Regions from separate parts of the Methylobacterium sp. E-025 genome, predicted to be linked through region 1. Evidence: riboswitches for the same ligand, from Rfam matches in the RefSeq annotation. Region 1 holds a riboswitch; the other holds the start of a gene.
What was found. A riboswitch is a leader RNA that binds a small molecule or an ion and turns the genes downstream of it on or off. The one in region 1 is predicted to bind thiamine pyrophosphate.

Region 1 (10,273 bases):
GGGCGCCGAGGCCTGGGAGGCCGCCGCCCGCGCGATCATGACCACCGACACCTTCCCGAAATGCGCGACGCGGACCGCCGAGATCGACGGGGTCGCGGTCACGATCAACGGCATCGCCAAGGGCGCCGGGATGATCGCGCCGGACATGGCGACGATGCTGGCCTTCGTCTTCACCGACGCGGCGCTGCCGCAGCCGGTGCTGCAGGCGATGCTGGCGGAGGGCACGGGCAAGAGCTTCAACTGCGTCACGGTCGACGGCGACACCTCGACCTCCGACACGCTGATGCTGTTCGCCACCGGCAAGGCCGCGACCGCGCCGGTCGCGGACGCCGCCGACCCGCGGCTCGCGGGTTTCCGCGCGGCGCTGGACGACCTCCTGATCGAGCTGGCGCAGCTCGTGGCCAAGGACGGGGAGGGCGCCCGCAAGTTCGTCACCGTCGAGGTCGGCGGTGCCGAGAGCGACGCCTCCGCCCATCGCATCGCGATGTCGATTGCCAACTCGCCGCTGGTGAAGACGGCGGTCGCGGGCGAGGACGCCAATTGGGGCCGCGTGGTGATGGCCGTCGGCAAGGCCGGCGAGCCCGCCGACCGCGACCGCCTCGCGATCTGGTTCGGCGACGTGCGCGTGGCGGTGGCCGGCGCCCGCGACCCGGATTACAGCGAGGATGCCGCGAGCGCCGTGATGCGCGAATCCGACGTCACCGTCCGCGTCGATCTCGGGCTCGGAACGGGCAAGGCGCGGGTCTGGACCTGCGACCTGACCAAGGGCTACATCGAGATCAACGGGGATTACCGCTCGTGAGGCGCCTCGCGATCGCCCTGACTTCCGGCTTCTGCCTCCTGGGGTCGCCGGCTCGCGCCGACGATGCCTGCGCGCGCCGGATCACCGTGACCGGGCGCGCGCAGGCCACTCAGGCACCCGACTTCGCGACCGTCGTCATCGGCGTCGAGGCCAAGGCGCCCAACGCCGCGGCGGCACTTGATGCGTCGTCACAGGCGGTCGGCGGCGTCGTGGCGCTGGCCGGGCGACTCGGCGTGCCGACGGGCGACGTCGGCACCGCGGCCGTCGTGCTGGAACCGGCGACGCGGACCGCGACGCGACCGGACGGTACGCGGCAGGAGCAGCCGGACGGTTACCGCGCGACGAACCGCGTCAGCGTGCAGCTCGCCGATCTGGGCCGCCTCGGCGACCTGCTGCGACAGGCTCTCGATACGGGGGCGAACAGGATCGATGCGATCACCTTCGGGCTGAAGGATCCCCTGGCCGTCGAGAACCGCCTTCGGGTGGAGGCGACGCGCGACGCGCGGTCCCAGGCCCAGGCGTTGGCGGAAGCGGCAGGCGCCAAGATCGGCGGCCTCTGCCAGCTCACCGTCGGCCATGGGCAGCTGCCGGATGCGGCGCAGGCCTTTCGCTTTTCCGCAGGATCGCGGTTTGACGCCAAGCGTGTGCCGATCGAGGCCGGGCTGATCGCGAGTCAGGCCGAAGCCACGGCATCGTTCGCGGTGGAACCATGACGGCGCCGGTGCGCCTGCTGCTCGTGGTCGCCGTGGCCTTGGTCGATCACGACGGCCGCGTGCTCGTCAGCGAGCGGCCGCCCGGCAAGCAGCTGGCCGGCCTGTGGGAGTTTCCCGGCGGCAAGGTGGAGGCGGGCGAGCGCCCCGAGGCGACGCTGATCCGCGAGCTGGCCGAGGAGATCGACATCCGCGTGGAGGAGCCGTGCCTGGCGCCGCTCACCTTCGCGAGCCACGCCTATCCGGACTTCCACCTGCTGATGCCGCTCTACGTCTGCCGGCGCTGGAACGGCACGCCGCGCCCGCTCGAGGGCCAGGCGATCAAGTGGGTGCGCCCGCGCGACCTGCGCGAGCTCGCGATGCCGCCGGCCGACGAACCGCTGATCCCCTACCTGATCGACCTGCTCGGCCCTTGAAAACCTTAGCGGAAGCCGGCCACGCGGCGGTCGCGCTTGCGCTCGGCCGCCGGCTGGTAGGCGATCTGGGCGTGATGCGTGCAGTAGGGCAGCCCGGTGATTGAGCGGGCGCCGCAGAACCCGAATTCCGGCGTGGTCGGGTCGCCGATGGGCCAGCGGCACATCGATTCGCGCAGATCCATGATCGTCACGCGCTGCGAGGCGGCGAGCGCCACCGGCTCGTGCGCGGCCGCCGGAACCGGGAAGTCCGGCGCGGGCCGGTGCGCGAGGATCGCCACCGGCTCGGGAGCCTCGGCCTCGACCACGGCGATCGCCGTCTCGATCTCGACTTCCTCCGCCGGCTTGCGCCGAGCGGCCGCGACGTCCTCGGCCGGCTTGATCACGCGGCCCGAGAGGCCGAGCCGGTGCACCTTGCCGATCACCGCATTGCGGGTGACGCCGCCGAGCTGCGCCGCGATCTTGCTCGCGCTCTGGCCGTCTTCCCACAGCTGGCGCAGCAGCGTCACGCGCTCGTCCGTCCAACTCAAGATTGTGTCCATGGTCTCGCCCCTCCCGATCTAGACCCGCGGACTGCCCCGGTCCCCCGCAGTCAAGGCGCGGATCGGGCGCGACCTGTCCCCGCTGACCGGCTGGTCCCGAAAGTCGGGACGAGGCCGGTCCGAAGCCCGTCGTGCGCGCCGCTGGTCATAGCCGCCATACCCCCCCTGAGGCATCCGGCGACGAGGGCAACCTACAGGACCGTTCTCCGCCGATGCAAGGCCGGCGGAAGCGGAGCCGTGGCTGTCCACCGCCCATTGTCCGGGCGGCGACGACCGCGGTTCCCGCGTGCCGGGTGTGACCCAGCCGCATCACCGCCGGCCGCAAGGCCGCGTTGCGGTCGCCCGGCCGGAACGCTAGTATGGTCAAGCTCGTTCGCATGCCGTGACGGCCCGGATCGGGCGTGGGATTTTTTGACGATGTCGCGTCGATACGGTTGGCTGCGCGGGTGCCTCGCCCTCGCTGTTGCGGCCCAGCTTGCCGCCTGCTCCTCGGTGCCGAGGATCCCGTACACCGCCGCCGAGGCGGCGGTCGCGGGCGTGCCGGGCATTCCCGGCGCCCGCGTATTCTCGGACGCCTCGGTCGAGACCTTCACCGAGATGGCGTCGACGCCGCAGAACAAGCGCCAGGGCTTCAGCTACCTCGCCCTGTCCGGCGGCGGCGGCGACGGCGCCTACGGCGCGGGCGTGCTGAACGGCTGGTCGGCCTCGGGCACGCGGCCGGAATTTTCGCTCGTCTCCGGCGTCAGCACCGGGTCGCTGATCGCGCCGTTCGCCTTCCTCGGCTCGTCCTACGATTCCTACCTCACCGACATCTACACCAGCGGCATCGCCAGCACCCTGGTGCAGAGCCCGAGCGTCGTGAACGTGCTGTTCGGCTCCGGCCTGTTCGGCGACGGCCGCCTGCGCAACCTCGTCGGGCGCTACGTCAACGCCGACCTGCTCGCCGCCATCGCCGCCGAGCACGCCAAGGGCCGACGCCTGCTGGTGGTGACGACGAACCTCGACAGCCAGCGCGCCACGATCTGGAACATGGGCGCCATCGCCGCGAGCGGCGCGCCCAACGCGCTCGACCTGTTCCGCGACGTGCTCACCGCCTCGGCCAGCATCCCGGCGGTGTTCCCGCCCCAGCTCATCGACGTGCAGGCCGAGGGACGCGCCTTCCAGGAGCTGCACGTCGACGGCTCGGTGGTGACGCCGGTCTTCACCCTGCCGCAGGCGCTGCTGCTGCGCGACAAGCGCCTCGCGACCGGTCAGAAGGGCCGGATCTACGTGATCATCAACGGCCGCCTCGAGCCCGAGTTCGACGTGGCGCAGAACAACACCCTGGCGATCGTCGGGCGCTCGTTCACCACGGCGAGCCGCGCCCGCAGCCGCCAGACGCTGGCGGCGACCTACGCCTTCGCCCGCGAGAACGGCGTCGGCTTCAACCTCACCTACATTCCCGAGGACGGCCCCAAGCTGACGACGCCGGACGGCTTCGACACCACCTACATGCGCAACCTTTACGAGGCCGGCTTCGAGCGCGCCAAGACCGGGCGGTTCTGGGAGAGCACCGTGCCGGCCGCGCCGCTGACCAAGGCGATCGCCAGCGCGGCGACCCGGTAGGCCTCGGCGCGCTCGCACATCGTGCTGCAGTGCGGTAGGGAGTGGGAGAGCGCCCCCGCTCCCGGCCCGTGACCCCCCATCATGCTGCAGATCGAAGACCTCACCTTCAACATGTGGGGGCGGCGCTTCTTCACGAAGGCCAGCGTGGCGATCCCGCCGGGGGCCAAGGTCGGCATCGTCGGCCGCAACGGCGTCGGCAAGTCGACGCTGTTCAAGATCATCCTCGGTGCGTTCCAGCCGGATTCCGGAACGGTGTTCCTGCCGAAGACGGCGCGCATCGGCTCGGTCGACCAGGAGCACCCGGCGACGCCGGTCAGCCTGATCGACACGATCCTCGCGGCCGACGTCGAGCGCGACGGCCTCTATGCCGAGCTGGAGACCGCCGAGCCCGAGCGCATGGGCGAGATCTACGGCCGGCTGATCGAGATCGACGCCGACCGGGCGCCCGCCCGCGCCGGCGAGATCCTGGCCGGCCTCGGCTTCTCGGTGGCCGACCTCGAGCGGCCGATGTCGGAGTTCTCCGGCGGCTGGCGGATGCGGGTGGCGCTCGCCGCCGCCCTGTTCGCCGCCCCCGAGATGCTGCTGCTCGACGAGCCGACGAACTATCTCGACCTCGAAGGCGCGCTCTGGCTCGAGGCGCGGCTCAAGCGCTACCCGCACTCGGCGCTGATCATTAGCCACGACCGCGAGCTGTTGAACAACTCCGTCGACGCGATCCTGCACGTCGCCAACGGGCAGCTCGAGCTCTACACCGGCGGCTACGACGACTTCGAGCGGCGCCGCGCCGAGAAGGCGAGGCTCCAGCTCTCAGCCAAGGCCAAGCAGGACGCCGAGCGCGCCCACCTGCAGAGCTTCATCGACCGCTTCAAGGCCAAGGCCTCGAAGGCCGCGCAGGCGCAGTCGCGGGTCAAGCGCCTGGCCAAGCTCGAGCCGATCGCCACCACGATCGAGGAGCACGTCGCGCCGTTCCATCTGCCGTCGCCGAAGCGCCCGCTGGCGCCGCCGCTGATGCACCTCACCGACGTCGAGGTCGGCTACGGCGACGATCCCGCGATCCTGCGCGGCCTGAACCTGACGCTCGACATCGACGATCGCATCGGCCTGCTCGGCGTCAACGGCGCCGGCAAGTCGACCTTCGCGAAGATGGCGGCCGGCGCGCTCGACATCCGCTCGGGGCGGATGACGCGCGAAGGGCGGGTGCAGGTCGGCTGGTTCCACCAGCACCAGATCGAGGCGATGGACCCGAAGGATACGCCGCTGGCCATCATCCGCCGCGAGCGGCCCGAGGACGGCGAGTCGGCCCGCCGAGGCAAGCTCGCGAGCTTCGGCCTCGCCTACGAGAAGCAGGAGACGACGGTCGATGCGCTGTCGGGCGGCGAGCGGGCGCGGCTGCTGCTGAACCTCGTGGCGATGCGGGCGCCCCACCTGCTGATCCTCGACGAGCCCACCAACCACTTGGACATCGACAGTCGCCGGGCGCTGCTCGACGCGCTGAACGACTACGAGGGCGCCGTCATCCTCATCACCCACGACCGCTCGCTGATGGAGCTCGTGGCCGACCGCCTCTGGCTCGCGGCGGACAACACCGTGAAGCCGTTTCCCGGCGACATGGACGACTACGCGAAGTTCGTCCTCGACCGCTCCCGCGCCGGCAAGAGCGCCCCGGGGCAGGGGCGCGAGAAGAAGGGCAAGAAGCGGGCTGCGTGATCCTTAGGCGGGATCATGATAGGGACGATCGAATACAGTCGATCGTTCCGCCGCGGCGCCGTCCGGCCGACGCTGTGCTTGAACAATCGCTCGGGCGGCCGATGCAATTCTCGTCCGCGGCGCTTACCCTATGTTAAGGCGCGCGCTGCCATAACCCCACCCCGTGCCCGCCGGCCTGCGGGTGGAGCGTCAGACCGATGAGTTTCGCCGCCAACGCCTACACGAGAACCGCGAACAGCGTCCTCAGCCCGCGCGAGGCGGAAGCCGCCGTGCTGATCAAGGCGGCGCAGCAGCTTCAGATGGTCAAGGACGACTGGACCAACCAGTCCGCCAACCTGAACAAGGCGCTGAACTTCAATCAGAAGGTCTGGACGCTCCTGGCAGGCGCCGCGACGGCGCCCGAGAGCCCGCTTCCGATCGCGATCAAGAACAACATCGGCCAGCTCTCGGTCTTCGTGTTCCGGCGGATCATCGACACGCTGATCGAGCCGGGCGCCGACAAGCTCTCGGCGCTGATCAACATCAACCAGCAGATCGCCGCCGGCCTGCGCTCCTCGTAGGCCGCGCCGGACCGGCGGACGCGACCGGGCACGGGACGCGGCGCGTCCCGTCGCCTCGGCTTCGGCGACCCGGTCTCGACAGGCATGGCGACGCGAAAAAGGGCCGAGGCGCACAGCCCCGGCCCTTTCGTTCCGCTCGGCGTCACGACCGGCGGAGGCGCCGCTCACGCTTCGCGATCGACGGGCTTATCGGCCGTCCTGCGCTCCGCCTGAGCCTCGGCGTAGGCGCGCGACCGCAGCACCGACACGTCCGGAAGCTGGACCAGCACCGCACCGGTGCCGGGATCGAGCACCTGATACACGACGCTCTTCGTATCCCGGTCGATGGTGATGCGCCGCTCGTCGTTGGTCCGATCCGACGCGGCGTCGCCGCGCGACCGTCCGTCATCGGAGACCGCAGCGCCGCTGCGATCGCTTCTGCCGATGTCGACGCGAACGGCCGGATCGAGCGCCACCGGAGCCGCCGCCTCGATGGGTCTGGCAGGCTGGACGACGGGCGGTGCGCTCAGGCGCGTCGGCGTCGGGGGTGTCACTTCGAAGGTACTCATCGCGCACCTCTACGGGTCCCGTTGCGGCATGAGACCAGAAGCCGTGCGGCGCGTGAATCGTCTCTTAAGACTCCGCCCCGGTACCCGACTGAGCGGGATCATCCTGAAGAATCAGGCAACGACGCGGATCGAATTTTAACGGTTCGCCCCGGCATGCGCCGCGTCCCCGGGGCCCGGTCGAGCGGATGCGAGGCCTCGGAAGCGATCCGCCCCCGCGCGCCTGTCGGCGGGCGGGGGCGGAGCGCTCGGTCATGCGTCCCGGAGTGGCGCCGTCACTCGGCGGCGTCGACGTAGAGCTTGCCGCCCTCGGCCAGGAACTCGCGCGACTTCTCCGCCATCCCGGCCTCGCGCTCGGCGCTGGTGAGGATCGGCGCGGTGTTGAGCACCTCGCCGGCGGCCTCCATCGCCAGCACCTCGGCGCGCAGGTCCTGCGTGATCTTCATCGAGCAGAACTTCGGCCCGCACATCGAGCAGAAATGCGCGACCTTGTGGGCGTCCTTGGGCAGGGTCTCGTCGTGGTAGGCGCGCGCCGTGTCCGGGTCGAGGCCGAGGTTGAACTGGTCCTCCCACCGGAAGTCGAAGCGGGCCTTCGACAGGGCGTCGTCGCGCAGCTGCGCCGCCGGGTGGCCCTTGGCCAGATCCGCGGCGTGGGCGGCGATCTTGTAGGTGATGACGCCGGTCTTCACGTCGTCGCGGTTGGGCAGCCCGAGATGCTCCTTGGGCGTGACGTAGCAGAGCATCGCGCAGCCGAACCAGCCGATCATCGCCGCGCCGATGCCGGAGGTGATGTGGTCGTAGCCCGGCGCGATGTCGGTGGTCAGCGGGCCGAGGGTGTAGAACGGCGCCTCGCCGCACTCGGCGAGCTGCTTCTCCATGTTGACCTTGACCTTGTGCATCGGCACGTGGCCCGGCCCCTCGATCATCGTCTGGCAGCCCTTGTTCCAGGCGATCTTGGTCAGCTCGCCCAGCGTCTCGAGCTCGGCGAACTGCGCCGCGTCGTTCGCGTCGGCGATCGAGCCGGGGCGGAGGCCGTCGCCGAGCGAGAACGAGACGTCGTAGGCGCGGCAGATGTCGCAGATCTCCTCGAAGCGCTCGTAGAGGAACGATTCGCGGTGCCCGGCCAGGCACCAGCGCGCCATGATCGAGCCGCCGCGCGACACGATGCCGGTGACGCGCCGCGCGGTGAGCGGCACGTGGGCGAGGCGGACGCCGGCATGGATCGTGAAGTAGTCGATGCCCTGCTCAGCCTGCTCGATGAGCGTGTCCTTGAACACCTCCCAGTCGAGCTTGAGCGGATCGCCGCCGACCTTCTCGAGCGCCTGGTAGATCGGCACCGTGCCGATCGGCACCGGCGAGTTGCGGATGATCCACGAGCGGATGTTGTGGATGTTGCGGCCGGTCGACAGGTCCATCACCGTGTCGGCGCCCCAGCGGATCGACCAGACCAGCTTCTCCACCTCTTCCGCCGCCGACGAGGTGACGGCCGAGTTGCCGATGTTGGCGTTGATCTTCACCAGGAAGTTCCGGCCGATCGCCATCGGCTCCAGCTCGGTGTGGTTGATGTTGGCCGGGATGATCGCCCGGCCGCGGGCGACCTCGTCGCGCACGAACTCGGGCGTGATGAACGGCGGCACCGAGGCGCCGAAGCTCTCGCCATCGGCGAGCGCCGCGTGCGCCCGGTCGAGCATCTGCTCGCGGCACAGATTCTCGCGGTGGGCGACGTAGATCATCTCCTCGGTGACGATCCCGGCGCGGGCGAACTCGTACTGCGTCACCATCTGGCCCGGTCCGGCCTTGCGAATCGTCCGCTCGGCGGGGCAGGGGGCCACCAGCTTGTCGGCCGGCACGAAGCCGTTGTCCTCGGGCTTCACGATGCGCGGCTGCACGGCGGCGTAGTCGCGCTTGGCGATCCACGGGTCGCGCAGGGTCGGCAGGCCCTTGGCGAGGTCGATGCGGGCGTCGGTCTCGGTGTAGGGGCCGGACGGGTCGTAGACCCGCACCGCCGGCTCGTTCGGGTCGGTCAGCACGATCTCGCGGAACGGCACCCGGATGTCCTCCCGGCCGGCCACGCTCGCGTAGACCTTGCGCGAGCCGGTCACCGGACCCGTGGTCACGGTCTCGGGACTTCCCTTGACGTCTTTGGACAGGACGGGCGCGTTCATCGAGTGGGTCTCCCGGCTTTGGGGCGACCCGGCACGCGTCGATGGAGATGCGATGAAGCGGCAGACGCCGGGATCGGCGCCGCAGGTTCCCGTCCCTCCGCCGGTACGAGCCGGATCAGGTTCAAGGGTCAGGACGTCGCGTCCACTCTCAGCCCCCGGTTGCGGGGCCCCCCTCGGAATGGTTCGAATCTCCGCGTGCCGCCGGACTTTGTCAATGCGTGCGGCAGACCATGCTGGGACGGACGGCTGCTGGCGTCGCCGCGGAACGGTTAGGGTCCGGCCGCGAGACCCGGCGGAGACCCATGCGCATCCTGCTCGTCCTGGCGGCCGCCGCCATCGTCTTCGGCGGCCCCATCGCCGCGCTGGCCGTCTTCCAGCGCAACCTCATCTACCCGGGCGCCTTCATCGCCGGCCCGCGCGCACGCCTGCCGGTGCCGCCGGGCACCGAAGCGATCTCGCTCGTCACCGCCGACGACGAGCGCCTGCATGCCCTGTGGCGGGCGCCGCGCCCCGGCTGCGGCGTCGTGGTCAGCTTCCACGGCAACGGCTCGCGCCCCGAGCCCGCAGCCGCGCGCTTTGCCGCCGCGCCCTGGTCCGGCGCCGGATGGGGCGTGCTGGCGATCGCCTATCGCGGCTATCCCGGATCGACCGGCACGCCGATGGAGGAGGGGCTGATCGCCGACGGGCTCGCGGCCGTCGCCGAGGCCGCGCGGCGGGCGCCCGGCGCTCCGATCCTGCTGCACGGTCATTCCCTCGGCGCCGCGGTCGCGGTCGCCGTGGCGGAGCGGGTGCCGCATCTCGGGCTCTACCTCGAGGCGCCGTTCGATTCGCTGCCCGGCATCGTGCGCCTCGCCTTCCCCTACGCGCCGACCACCCTGCTGCGCGATACCTGGCGCTCTGATGCGCGCATCGCGCGGGCCGGCGGGCCGGTGCTCATCGTCCACGGCACGGCGGACGGCGTCGTGCCGGTGAAGCTCGGGCGCCGCCTCGCCACCGCGGCGGGCGCGAGCGCCCGCTTCGAGGCGGTCGCCGGCGACCACGTCTCGGTGCTCGGAACCCGCGATCGCCTGGCCGAAACCTTGTTCGGCGACCGCGTCCGGCCGGGCTGCCCGGCGCTCGCCGCAGCGACGCCTTGACGCCGCGCCGCGGTTTTCCCGCAATCCCATATCGCCGGTCGGACCCGATGCGAACGGAGGCGAGGCGGTGGGGCGACGCGAGCGGCGC
Region 2 (10,273 bases), on a different contig from region 1:
ATCTTCTTCGACTGTCTCGTGCCGCCGATCGAGCGGGAGGGCGGCGAGGTGCTGAAGTATCTCGGCGACGGCCTGCTCGCCATCTTCCGCGAGCCGGGTGACGACCTCGGCGGCGCCGCCAAGGGGGCGCTGACGGCGGCACAAAGTGCGCTCGCGGCGCTGGAGGAGGCCAACACCCTCCACCAATTCACAGTGCCGATGATGGCCGGCATCGCGCTCCATCACGGCGAGGCGGCCTACGGCAACGTCGGCTCGGGCACGCGCCTCGACTTCACGGTCATCGGCCGCGACGTGAACATGGCGAGCCGCATCGCCCGGCTCAACAAGACGCTCGGCGAGCCGCTGCTGATGTCGAAGCCCTTCGTCGACTTCCTGTGGGGCGATCCGGTGCCGCTCGGCGAGCACGTGCTCGACGGGTTCGCCGAGCCGATGATGGTCTATCGCCCGCGCCCGAAGCCGCACCGCGGCCAGGGCTGAGGCGGGCCTCAGCCCCGCAGCGTCATCGTCCCGCCGGCGATGCTGAAGTCGCGCACGCGCTTCAGGAACGACATGCCGAGGAGGTTCGTGCCGAGGCGTCCGCTCGGGACGATCACGGCCTCGACGTCGCGCACGGTGACGGGCCCGATCCGGATCGTGCCGATCCGCACCGGCGCGACGCGGATCGTCCCGTTGGCGGTCATCACCGGGCGCGTGAAGTCCCGCGGCCCGACGACGATGCCGAGGCGGGCGGCATCCTCTTCCGCGAAGCTGCACGTCGTGGCCCCGGTGTCGACCATCATGCGCAGCGATCGCCCGTCGACCAGCGCGTCGGCGAGGAAGTGGCCGTTGCGGTCGGCGCCGAGCGCGATCGCCGTCGGCGCGGACGCAACCAGTTGCACCGTCGGCACCGGTGGGGCCGCGGCCTTGCGGCTGGTCAGGCGGTTGCCGATGCCGCCGAGCACCCCCGCAACGAGGCCGGCCGCGAGGCAGAGCATCAGGATCGTCCGCATCGCCTACCTTCGCCCCCGCCGATCGAGGACGCTTAGACGAGCACGACGCCGGTGAACGATGCGTGGCGGCGTGCCCGCCGCCGGACGGAACCGCACGGCCATCTGCCGACAGGGTTTCCGGTCCGTCTCGGCGCGACGACGAATCGCGCGCATCCGCAGGAGGGGATCGGCCCGCGGGGTTGACCGAGGCGGCCGGCGGGACCACATCTGCGGTGTTCCAGGGAGATCCCCGGCAAGGGGCTGAGAAACCGCTGGCAGGCTCGTGAGGGCCCGCGGCGCGGAAATCCTTCGAACCTGATCCGGTTCACACCGGCGTAGGGATTGGACCGTGGGCGCCGTCTTCGACGACGGGGTGCCCCAGCTTCTCAGATGAAGCGTCAGGCCCGGTCTCTGCGACAGCACGCGGAGGATCACTTGGGTCGTCATTCGGGTCGTCACGCAGCATCACCGATCGGGACGCGCCGGACGAGCGGCAGCGCCCGGCCAACCGTCCCGCTGCCGGCGCGTGCCGACGTCGCGATCGTCGGCGGCGGCCTGATCGGACTGTCGATCGCCTGGCGGCTGGCGCAGGCCGGGCGGTCCGTCGTCGTGGTCGAGCGGGAGACCATCGGCTCCGGCGCGAGCCTCGCCGCCACGGGCATGCTGGCGCCGGCGGCTGAGCACGAGCCCGGCTCCGACCCGCTGCTGCCGCTGGCGCTTGATTCGCTCCGGCGCTGGCCGGGGTTTCGCGCCGAGCTCGAAGCGGCGTCCGGCCTCGACATCGACTACCGCGAGGACGGGACGCTGGTGCTGGCCATCGGGCGCGACGAGGTCGAGCGCCTGCGCTTCCGCTTCGACCTGCAGCGCCGCTCGGGCGTCGTCGCCGAGTGGATCGCGGGTGCCGACGTGCGTCGCCGCGAGCCGGCCCTCCGCCCCTCGGTCACCGCGGGCGTGTTCTGCCCGCTCGATCACCAGGTCGACCCGAGCCGGGTGATGGCGGCGCTCGTCGAGGCGTGCCGCGCCGCCGGCGTGGCGCTCGTCGAGAACAGCCCGGTCGTCGCCCTCGAACGCACGGGCGGCCGCGTCGCGGGCCTGCGCACCGCCGACGGCGTGGTGCTGGCCGAGACCGTGGTGCTCGCCGCCGGCGCCTGGAGCGGCGAGGGCGGCCTGCTGCCGCAAAGCCTCGCCCTGCCCGTGCGCCCGCTGAAGGGACAGTCGCTGGCGCTGAAGACCACGGCCCGCACCGGCACGCTCTCCCACATGGTCTGGACCGAGCAGGTCCACATGGCGCCGAAGAGCGACGGCCACATCGTCGTCGGCGCGACGGTCGAGGATTGCGGCTTCCGCCCCGGCGTCACCGCCGGCGGGCTCTATGCCCTGCTCGAAGGCGCGCGCCGGGTGCTGCCCGGCATCGAGGAGATGGAGGTCGAGGCCGTCTGGAGCGGGTTCCGCCCGACCTCGGACGACGACGCGCCGATCCTCGGTGAGATCGCCCCCGGCCTGGTGGTCGCCACCGGTCACCATCGCAACGGCTACCTGCTCGCCCCGGTGACCGCCGACGCGATCGCCGCCCTCGTCACGACGGGCGCGATGCCGGCGGTCGCGCAGGACTTCTCGCTGGCGCGGTTCGCGCCGGGCGCCGAGCTGAGGGCGTCGGCATGAAGCTGACGGTGAACGGACAGGCTCGCGAGATCGAGGCCGCCGACGTCGCCGCCCTGTTCGCGCAGGCGGCGGAGGAGACCGGCAGCTCCGATCCGCAGGGCGTCGCCATCGCGCTCAACGGCCGCGTCGTCCGCCGCCGCGACTGGGACACCACACCGATCTCCGAGGGCGACCGCATCGAGATCGTACGCGCCATGCAGGGAGGCTAGAGAATGGTCGACACGCCCACACCCCTCCGACCGGAGGCCGACGACCCGTTCGTGATCGCCGGCGTCACGCTGGGCTCGCGCCTGTTCATCGGCACCGCGGGCTACCCGACGCAGGTGATCATGCGCGATGCGGTCGCGGCCTCCGGGGCCGAGGTCGCCACCGCCTCGATCCGCCGGGTCTCGCTGCAGGGCCACGGCTCGGACACCGTGAAGATCCTGAAAGGACGCCGCTTCCTGCCGAACACCGCCGGCTGCGAGACCGCCCGCGACGCGATCATGACCGCCGAGCTGGCCCGCGAGGCGCTTGCCACCAACTGGATCAAGGTCGAGGTGATCGGCGACCGCGAGACCCTGTACCCGGACGTCGCCGAGCTGATCGAGGCCTGCCGCCACCTCGTCGACGACGGCTTCGTCGTGCTGCCCTACTGCAACGACGACCCGATCGTCTGCCAGCGGCTCGCCGACATCGGCTGCGCCGCGGTGATGCCGATGGGCTCGCTGATCGGCTCCGGCATGGGCATCGCCAATCCGGCCAACCTCGAGTTGATCTGCCGCCGCATGAGCGTACCGGTGATCGTGGATGCCGGCATCGGCACGGCCTCCGACGCGGTGATCGCGATGGAGCTGGGCGCCGACGCCTGCCTGATCAACACCGCGGTGGCGAAGGCCGACGATCCCGTCCGCATGGCGCGCGCGATGCGCAACGCCGTGCAGGCGGGCCGCGATGCCTACCGCGCCGGCCGAATCCCGCGCCGCGGCCGGGCCGAGCCGTCGAGCCCGCAGCTCGGCCTTGTCGGCTCGTAGCCTGCCGTCGCCGCTCCTTGCGGTGACTGACCGGCACGGGCCCCGCCCCCTGGGCGAAACCATCGCCGCCGTGCTCGACGGCGGGTGCCGGTGGGTCTGGTTTCGCGACAGGGATCTGCCACCGCCCGAGCGCCGGGTGCTGGCGGAGCACATCGCGGAACGCGTCCGCGAGGCCGGCGGCGTGCTCTCGATCGGCGGCGATCTCGAGCTTGCCGCGGCCCTCGGCGCGAGCGTCCATCTCGGCGGCGGCGCGGATCGTGCCGCCATCGCCGATGCCAGGCGCCGCCTCGGCACCTCGGCGCTCGTCGGCGTCTCGGCGCACGGCCTGCGCGATGTCGGGGCGGCGGAAGACGCGGATTACGTGACCCTGAGCCCGATCTTCGCCACGGCGAGCAAGCCCGGCTACGGTCCCGCCCTCGGCCTCGGCGCCATCGCAACGGCCGCGCGGATCGGAATCCCGGTCGTGGCGCTGGGTGGCATCGGCGTCGCCACTGCCGCCGCGTGTCGCCGAGCGGGCGCGGCGGGCGTGGCCGTGATGGGCGGCCTGATGCGGGTCGACGACCCTTCCGCCGAAGCTCGGGCGCTGTTGCGCGCCTGGGAAGCGGCCTCGGATGGGCCACCGTGAGCCTTAAGCAGGATCAGAATTCGACGCTCGCCGATTCAGCCTCGTCTCCACCCTCGATCTCATCCTGAGGTGCCGCGTCGGCGACCTCGAAGGGGGGCTCGAGAAATCGCGCGCGCGCTGCAGGGCTCCTTCGAGGCCTCCGCTTCGCTGCGGCACCTCAGGGTGAGGCTCACGGTTGGAGGATGTCCGGCGTGAGAAACTACTTCGCTGCGGCAGGCCCGTAGGGCGGGCGCGGGATCGCCCGATGCGCGGCGCGGAGCGCCGCCGACCAGCGCTCGCGCAGGTCGTGGAAGTAGCCCTCGCCGGCCTCGATCCGATGATTCACCTCGAGGTCGAGGGCGTTGCGGCGCGCCAGCGCGATGTCGATCGGCAGGCCGACGCCGAGATTCGAGCGCATGGTCGAATCCATCGAGACGAGTCCGACCTTGAGCGCGTCGTAGAGCTCGGTCTCGAACTTCACCGCCCGGTCGAGGATCGGCTTGCCGTACTTGTGCTCGCCGATCTGCAGGAACGGTGCATCGGTGCTGCACTCGATGAAGTTGCCGGCCGAGTAGATCAGGAACAGCCGCATCGGCTCGCTGCCGATCTGGCCGCCGAACAGCAGCGAGACCGAGAAGCGCAGGCTCGCCGCCTCGAAGCCCGCCTTCTCGATCGCGCGCACGTGGCGGATCGCGCGGCCGACGAGCTGGGCCGCCTCGAACATCGTCGTCGTCTCGACGAGCTTCAGCTTGGCCTCGCCGTTGTCGCCGGGCACGCCCTCGGAGAGCAGGCTCAGGACCGATTGCGTCACCGACAGGTTGCCGGCCGAGGCCAGCATCATCACCCGCTCGCCCGGCACGTTGAAGTGATGGAGCTTGCGATAGGTCGAGATGTCGTCGAGCCCCGCATTGGTGCGGGTGTCGGCGATCATCACCAGGCCTTCCTCGACGAGGACGCCGACGCAGTAAGTCATGGGATCAGGCTTTTCGAAGAGGCGCGGAGCGTCAGGATTGCGGTGCCGCCTGGGCTTGCTCCACCCGGAGCTTCACGTCCAGCGTTTCGGTGCCGCCGCCGGTGCGACTGCCGCGAATCGGGGCAGCCCCGAGGTAGTCGAGCCCGGATGCGACGCGGATATAGGCTTCCGTGGTGGCGTCGCCGGTGGTCGGATCGAAGCCGACCCAGCCGAGATCCGGCACCAGCGCCTCGGCCCAGCCGTGCGGCGTCTCCTGCTCGGCGTCGCTCCCCTCCGGGCGGTGGTAGCCGGAGACGTAGCGCGCCGGGATCGCCCGGTGGCGGGCGGCGGCGATGAAGACGTGGGCGAAGTCCTGACATACGCCGGCCCCGGCCTCGAAGGCCTTCGGCGAGGGCACGGCGGCGCTCGCGGGGCCTGGCGTGTAGGCCATGTGCGCGTGCACCGCGGCCATCAGCCGGTGCAGGAAGGGGAGGGCGGCCGGGTCTCCGGCGCTGGCGACCGCGTCGGACAGCGCCTGGATCTCCGGGCTCGGCAGCACGAGGTCGGTGTCGCGCAGGTAGAACGTCTCGGGCAGGCGCTCGACGGCGCCGCGGACGATGCCGTGGGTCTCGTGGGTGTCGACCTCGCCGGTGACGCGAATCACCAGCGCGTCGGAGGCCTGGTCCGGCGTGAACCAGTGGACGACGTTGCCGTAGCCATCCTCGCGCTCGGTGAGCCGTCCGTCGACCGAAGGCTCGATCCGCCAGCGCCGGACGTACTGCCCGTCATGGTCGCGCGGCGTCATCCGCAGGACCTGGATCAGCCCGCGTGCCGGTTGCTCGTAGCTGTAGATGGTCTCGTGGACCACGCGAATGCGCATGCGTCGATTCTGCCCGTCCTGGCTCCGCCGGTCTCGGCGACACGGCGCCCGCGATGGACGCCGCGGCGCCCGGAGTCACACGTTTTACACGACGTTCCGACGGAGCGCGCAACCGCGGAAGCGGAACTGCGCTATTCCGCTGCGGCTTAAGCCTCAGCCGAGATACTGCTCGGCGATGGCGGCGCCGACCTTGTTGTTCTCGCCGATGAAGGCGATCACGAACTCATGCAGGCCGGACGCGAAGACCCGGTCGATCTCCTCGCTTTCCAGCCGTGCGAGCAGGTTGCTCGCCAAGCGCTGGCTGGCGCCGCGGCGTCCGTAGGCGTCGGCGATCAGGTCGAGATGCTCGACGAGGACGCCGTAGCAGTTGGCGAAGGAGCGCGGCATCTGCCGGTTGAGGATCAGGAGGTCGGCGACCAGCAACGGCTTGACGCTCTCGCGATACACCCAGTGATAGGCGTTGAAGGCCGAGACTTCGCGCAGGATCGTCGTCCACTGAAAGTAGTCGAGGCTGCCGCCGATCTTCTCGGTGTCCGGCAGCAGGATCTTGTACTTCACGTCGAGGATGCGGGCGGTGTTGTCGGCCCGCTCGATCGCGGTGCCGAGGCGCGTGAACCAGTAGGTGTCGTTGCGCAGCATCGTCCGGTAGGCCGAGCCGTCGAAGGTCAGCGAGATGCCCTTCACCCAATCGAGGAAGCGCGTGAACGCGTCGCGGTCGAGGTCTTTCTTCTCGTAGGACCGCAGCTCGAGCCAGGCGCCGTTGATCGTGTCCCACATCTCGGTGGTGAGCGCGGTGCGCACGCTGCGCGCGTTCTCGCGGGCGCTCTCGATGCAGGAGCGGATCGAGGACGGGTTGTGCGGGCTGAAGGCGAGGAAGTCGCACACCGTCGCGGCGTTCACGCCGTCGTAGTGCGGCTTGAACACCTCCGGATCGCCGGCCGAGGCGAGGGCCGAGGCCCACTCGTTGGTCTCGCCCCCGCCGTAGCTCGTCGGCAGCGAGGCCAGGCGATGCGCCGCATCGAGGATGCGGGCGACGAACTCCGCCCGTTCGACGTAGCGCGAGAGCCAGTAGAGGTTGTCGGCAGTCCTGGAGAGCATGGCTGTTTCGCTGGGGTCTCTTCGGCTTCGGCCCGGGGGCGTCCACCGCTGGGCGGTTCTCGGTGAAAGCAGGCGTCACGCCATCACGCGTCGAGAACCCAGGTGTCCTTCGTACCGCCCCCTTGGCTGGAATTCACCACCAAAGATCCTTCCTTCAGCGCCACGCGGGTGAGACCGCCCGGCACGATGCGGATCTCGTCGGCGCCGCACAGCACGAAGGGGCGCAGGTCGACGTGGCGCGGGGCCACCCCGGAGGCGACGAAGGTCGGGCAGGTGGAGAGCGACAGCGTCGGCTGGGCGATGAAGCCGTCCGGGGCGTGGCGCAGGCGCTTGGCGAATTCCTCGATCTCGCGCTTGGTCGCGTGCGGCCCGACGAGCATGCCGTAGCCGCCCGAGCCGTTGACCTCCTTGACCACCAGCTCGGACAGGTTGTCCATCACGTAGGAGAAGGCCTCCTTCTCGCGGCAGCGATAGGTCGGCACGTTGTGCAGGATCGGCTCCTCGCCGGTGAAGAACTTCACGATCTCCGGCATGTAGCTGTAGACCGCCTTGTCGTCGGCGATGCCGGTGCCGACCGCGTTGGCGAGCGTCACGCTGCCGCGCTCGTAGGCGTTCATGATGCCCGGCACGCCGAGCATCGAATCCGGCCGGAACACCAGCGGATCGAGGAAGTCGTCGTCGAGGCGGCGGTAGATCACGTCGACCCGGCGCGGGCCTTCGGTGGTCCGCATGTAGACCACGTCGTCCTTGGTGAAGAGGTCGCCCGCCTCGACCAGCTCGACGCCGAGCTTGTCGGCCAGGAACGAGTGCTCGTAGAACGCCGAGTTGTAGCGCCCGGGCGTCAGCAGCACGACGGTCGGGTCGCGGGTCGCTGTCGCCGGCGCGAGGCTGCGGAGCGTCGCCAGCAGCGCGTCCGGATAGTTCTCGACCGGCGCGACGCGGTGGCGGGAGAACAGGTCCGGGAACAGCCGCAGCATCACTTCGCGATTCTCGAGCATGTACGACACGCCGGACGGGATGCGGGCGTTGTCCTCGAGCACGAAGAAGTCGTTCTCGCCGGTGCGGACGATGTCGATCCCCGCGATGTGCACGTAGAGGTCGTGCGGCACCCGGAACGACCGCATCTCCATGCGGTAATGCGCGTTCTTGTAGACGAGGTCGGCCGGGATGATGCCGGCCTTGATGCATTCCTGCGCGCCGTAGATGTCCTTCAGGAACATGTTGATCGCGGTGACGCGCTGCTTCAGCCCGCGCTCCAGGAAGCCCCATTCCGGCTTGGTGATCACCCGCGGGATGATGTCGAACGGGATCAGCCGCTCGGTCGATTCGTTGTCGCCGTAGACCGCGAAGGTGATGCCGATGCGCCGGAACAGCAGTTCGGCCTGGCTGCGGCGGGTGTTGAAGTGGTCGGCCGGCGTCGTGTCGAGCCAGTTCTTCAGCTGACCGTAGGCCTCGCGGACGTCGTCGGGACTCGTCGCGGCGCCTGCGAAGGCGGTCATCTCGTCGAAGGCCACGGCCGCCATTCAGTCTCTCCCAGATCCGTCACGCTAGAGGCAAGAGGCGCGCCACGCAAAGGGATTACGGCCTCGTTCGGGGCTCGTTCCAAACACGCGTCAGATGAGGCGCAGGCCTTTCAGGCTGGCATGGCCTGACCGGCCGAGGATGACGTGGTCGTGCACCACGATCTTCAGCGGGCTGAGCACGGCGATCACTTCGCGCGTCATCGTCACGTCGGCGGCCGAGGGCGCCGGATCGCCGGACGGGTGGTTGTGCGCCAGGATGATCGCGGTGGCCGAGAGCTCCAGCGACCGCCGCGCCACCTCGCGCGGGTAGACCGGCGTGTGGTCGACGGTCCCGCGCCCCTGGATCTCGTCGGCGATGAGGTGGTTGCGCTTGTCGAGGAACAGCACCCGGAACTCCTCGCGGGTGGCGAAGGCCATGGTGGCGCGCAGGTACTCGATGAGCTCGGCCCAGGAGGAAAGCAGCGCGCGCTGGGCGATCGCGCCGCGCGCCAGCCGGCGGCCCGCCGCCTCCATCAACTTGAGGTCGGCGACCACGCCGGCGCTGACGCCCTCGACCTCGGCGAGCCGGGCCGGATCGGCGCTCAGCACCTCGGCGAAGCTGCCGAAGCGGCGGATCAGCGCCTTGGCCAGCGGCTTCACGTCCCGCCGTGGGATCGCGCGGAACAGGGCAAGCTCGAGCATCTCGTAGTCGGGCAGGGCGTCGGCCCCCTGCTTGGCGAAGCGCTCGCGCAGGCGGTCGCGGTGGCCGAGATAGTGCGGCGGCTCCTCGGGCTTCGGCGCGACGGCCGGCCGCTCGGCGAACAATCCGCCCTCGGCCGCGTCGCCCGGGCCCGTCACGACCTCAAGCGCCCGGGTTGCCGGGCTGGTGCAGCCCCTTCGGCGAGACCGTGAAGATCTCGACGCCGGTCTCGGTGACGGCCACCGTGTGCTCGAACTGCGCCGACAGCGAGCGGTCGCGCGTCACCGCGGTCCAGCCGTCGGAGAGCACCTTCACCGCCGGCCGGCCGAGGTTGATCATCGGCTCGATGGTGAAGAACTGCCCCGGCCGCAGCGGCACGTCGTAGCTCGCCTCGACGTAGTGCAGGATGGTCGGCGCATCGTGGTAGCTCCGGCCGAGGCCGTGGCCGCAGAAGTCGCGCACCACCGAGCAGCGCTCGCCCTCGGCGTAGTCCTGGATCGCGCGGCCGATGTCGTTGGTCGATCCGCCGGGCTTCACCGCGGCGACGCCCCGCATCAGCGCCTCGTAGGTGATCTCGCACAGGCGCGCCGCCTTGCGCGGCACCTCGCCGACGAAGGCCATCCGGCTCGAATCGCCGTGCCATCCGTCGAGGATCAGGCACATGTCGAGGTTGACTATGTCGCCCTCGCGCAGCGGCTTGTCGTTGGGGATGCCGTGGCAGACCACGTGGTTGATCGAGGTGCAGATCGACTTCGGATAGCCGCGGTAGAGCAGCGAGGCCGGGTAGGCGCCGTGATCCATCGCGAACTCGTAGGCGAGCTTGTCGAGCGCCTCGGTGGTCACGCCCGGCTGCGTCGCCTCCATCAGCACGTCGAGGCCTTCCGCCGTCAGGCG

Region 2: another riboswitch for thiamine pyrophosphate. It lies ahead of thiO (glycine oxidase ThiO); the one in region 1 lies ahead of thiC (phosphomethylpyrimidine synthase ThiC).

What each region holds. Positions count from the first base shown of each region.
Region 1 is NZ_JAKSYR010000081.1:71,779-82,051, reverse strand. It holds gene argJ (bifunctional glutamate N-acetyltransferase/amino-acid acetyltransferase ArgJ) at 1-802, shown strand, start outside; gene MKK64_RS09375 (SIMPL domain-containing protein) at 799-1,515, shown strand; gene MKK64_RS09370 ((deoxy)nucleoside triphosphate pyrophosphohydrolase) at 1,512-1,928, shown strand; gene MKK64_RS09365 (GcrA family cell cycle regulator) at 1,934-2,467, opposite strand; gene MKK64_RS09360 (patatin-like phospholipase family protein) at 2,885-4,072, shown strand; gene MKK64_RS09355 (ABC-F family ATP-binding cassette domain-containing protein) at 4,154-5,779, shown strand; gene flaF (flagellar biosynthesis regulator FlaF) at 5,977-6,339, shown strand; gene MKK64_RS09345 (hypothetical protein) at 6,504-6,794, opposite strand; gene thiC (phosphomethylpyrimidine synthase ThiC) at 7,160-9,049, opposite strand; TPP riboswitch at 9,125-9,233, opposite strand; gene MKK64_RS09335 (alpha/beta hydrolase) at 9,352-10,185, shown strand; gene MKK64_RS09330 (HNH endonuclease) at 10,253-10,273, shown strand, end outside.
Region 2 is NZ_JAKSYR010000090.1:26,542-36,814, reverse strand. It holds gene MKK64_RS11215 (adenylate/guanylate cyclase domain-containing protein) at 1-477, shown strand, start outside; gene MKK64_RS11210 (TIGR02281 family clan AA aspartic protease) at 486-989, opposite strand; TPP riboswitch at 1,200-1,328, shown strand; gene thiO (glycine oxidase ThiO) at 1,404-2,630, shown strand; gene thiS (sulfur carrier protein ThiS) at 2,627-2,839, shown strand; gene MKK64_RS11195 (thiazole synthase) at 2,843-3,643, shown strand; gene MKK64_RS11190 (thiamine phosphate synthase) at 3,666-4,268, shown strand; gene MKK64_RS11185 (peptidase) at 4,468-5,220, opposite strand; gene MKK64_RS11180 (transglutaminase family protein) at 5,252-6,079, opposite strand; gene MKK64_RS11175 (alpha-E domain-containing protein) at 6,233-7,177, opposite strand; gene MKK64_RS11170 (circularly permuted type 2 ATP-grasp protein) at 7,261-8,700, opposite strand; gene radC (RadC family protein) at 8,791-9,537, opposite strand; gene map (type I methionyl aminopeptidase) at 9,542-10,273, opposite strand, start outside.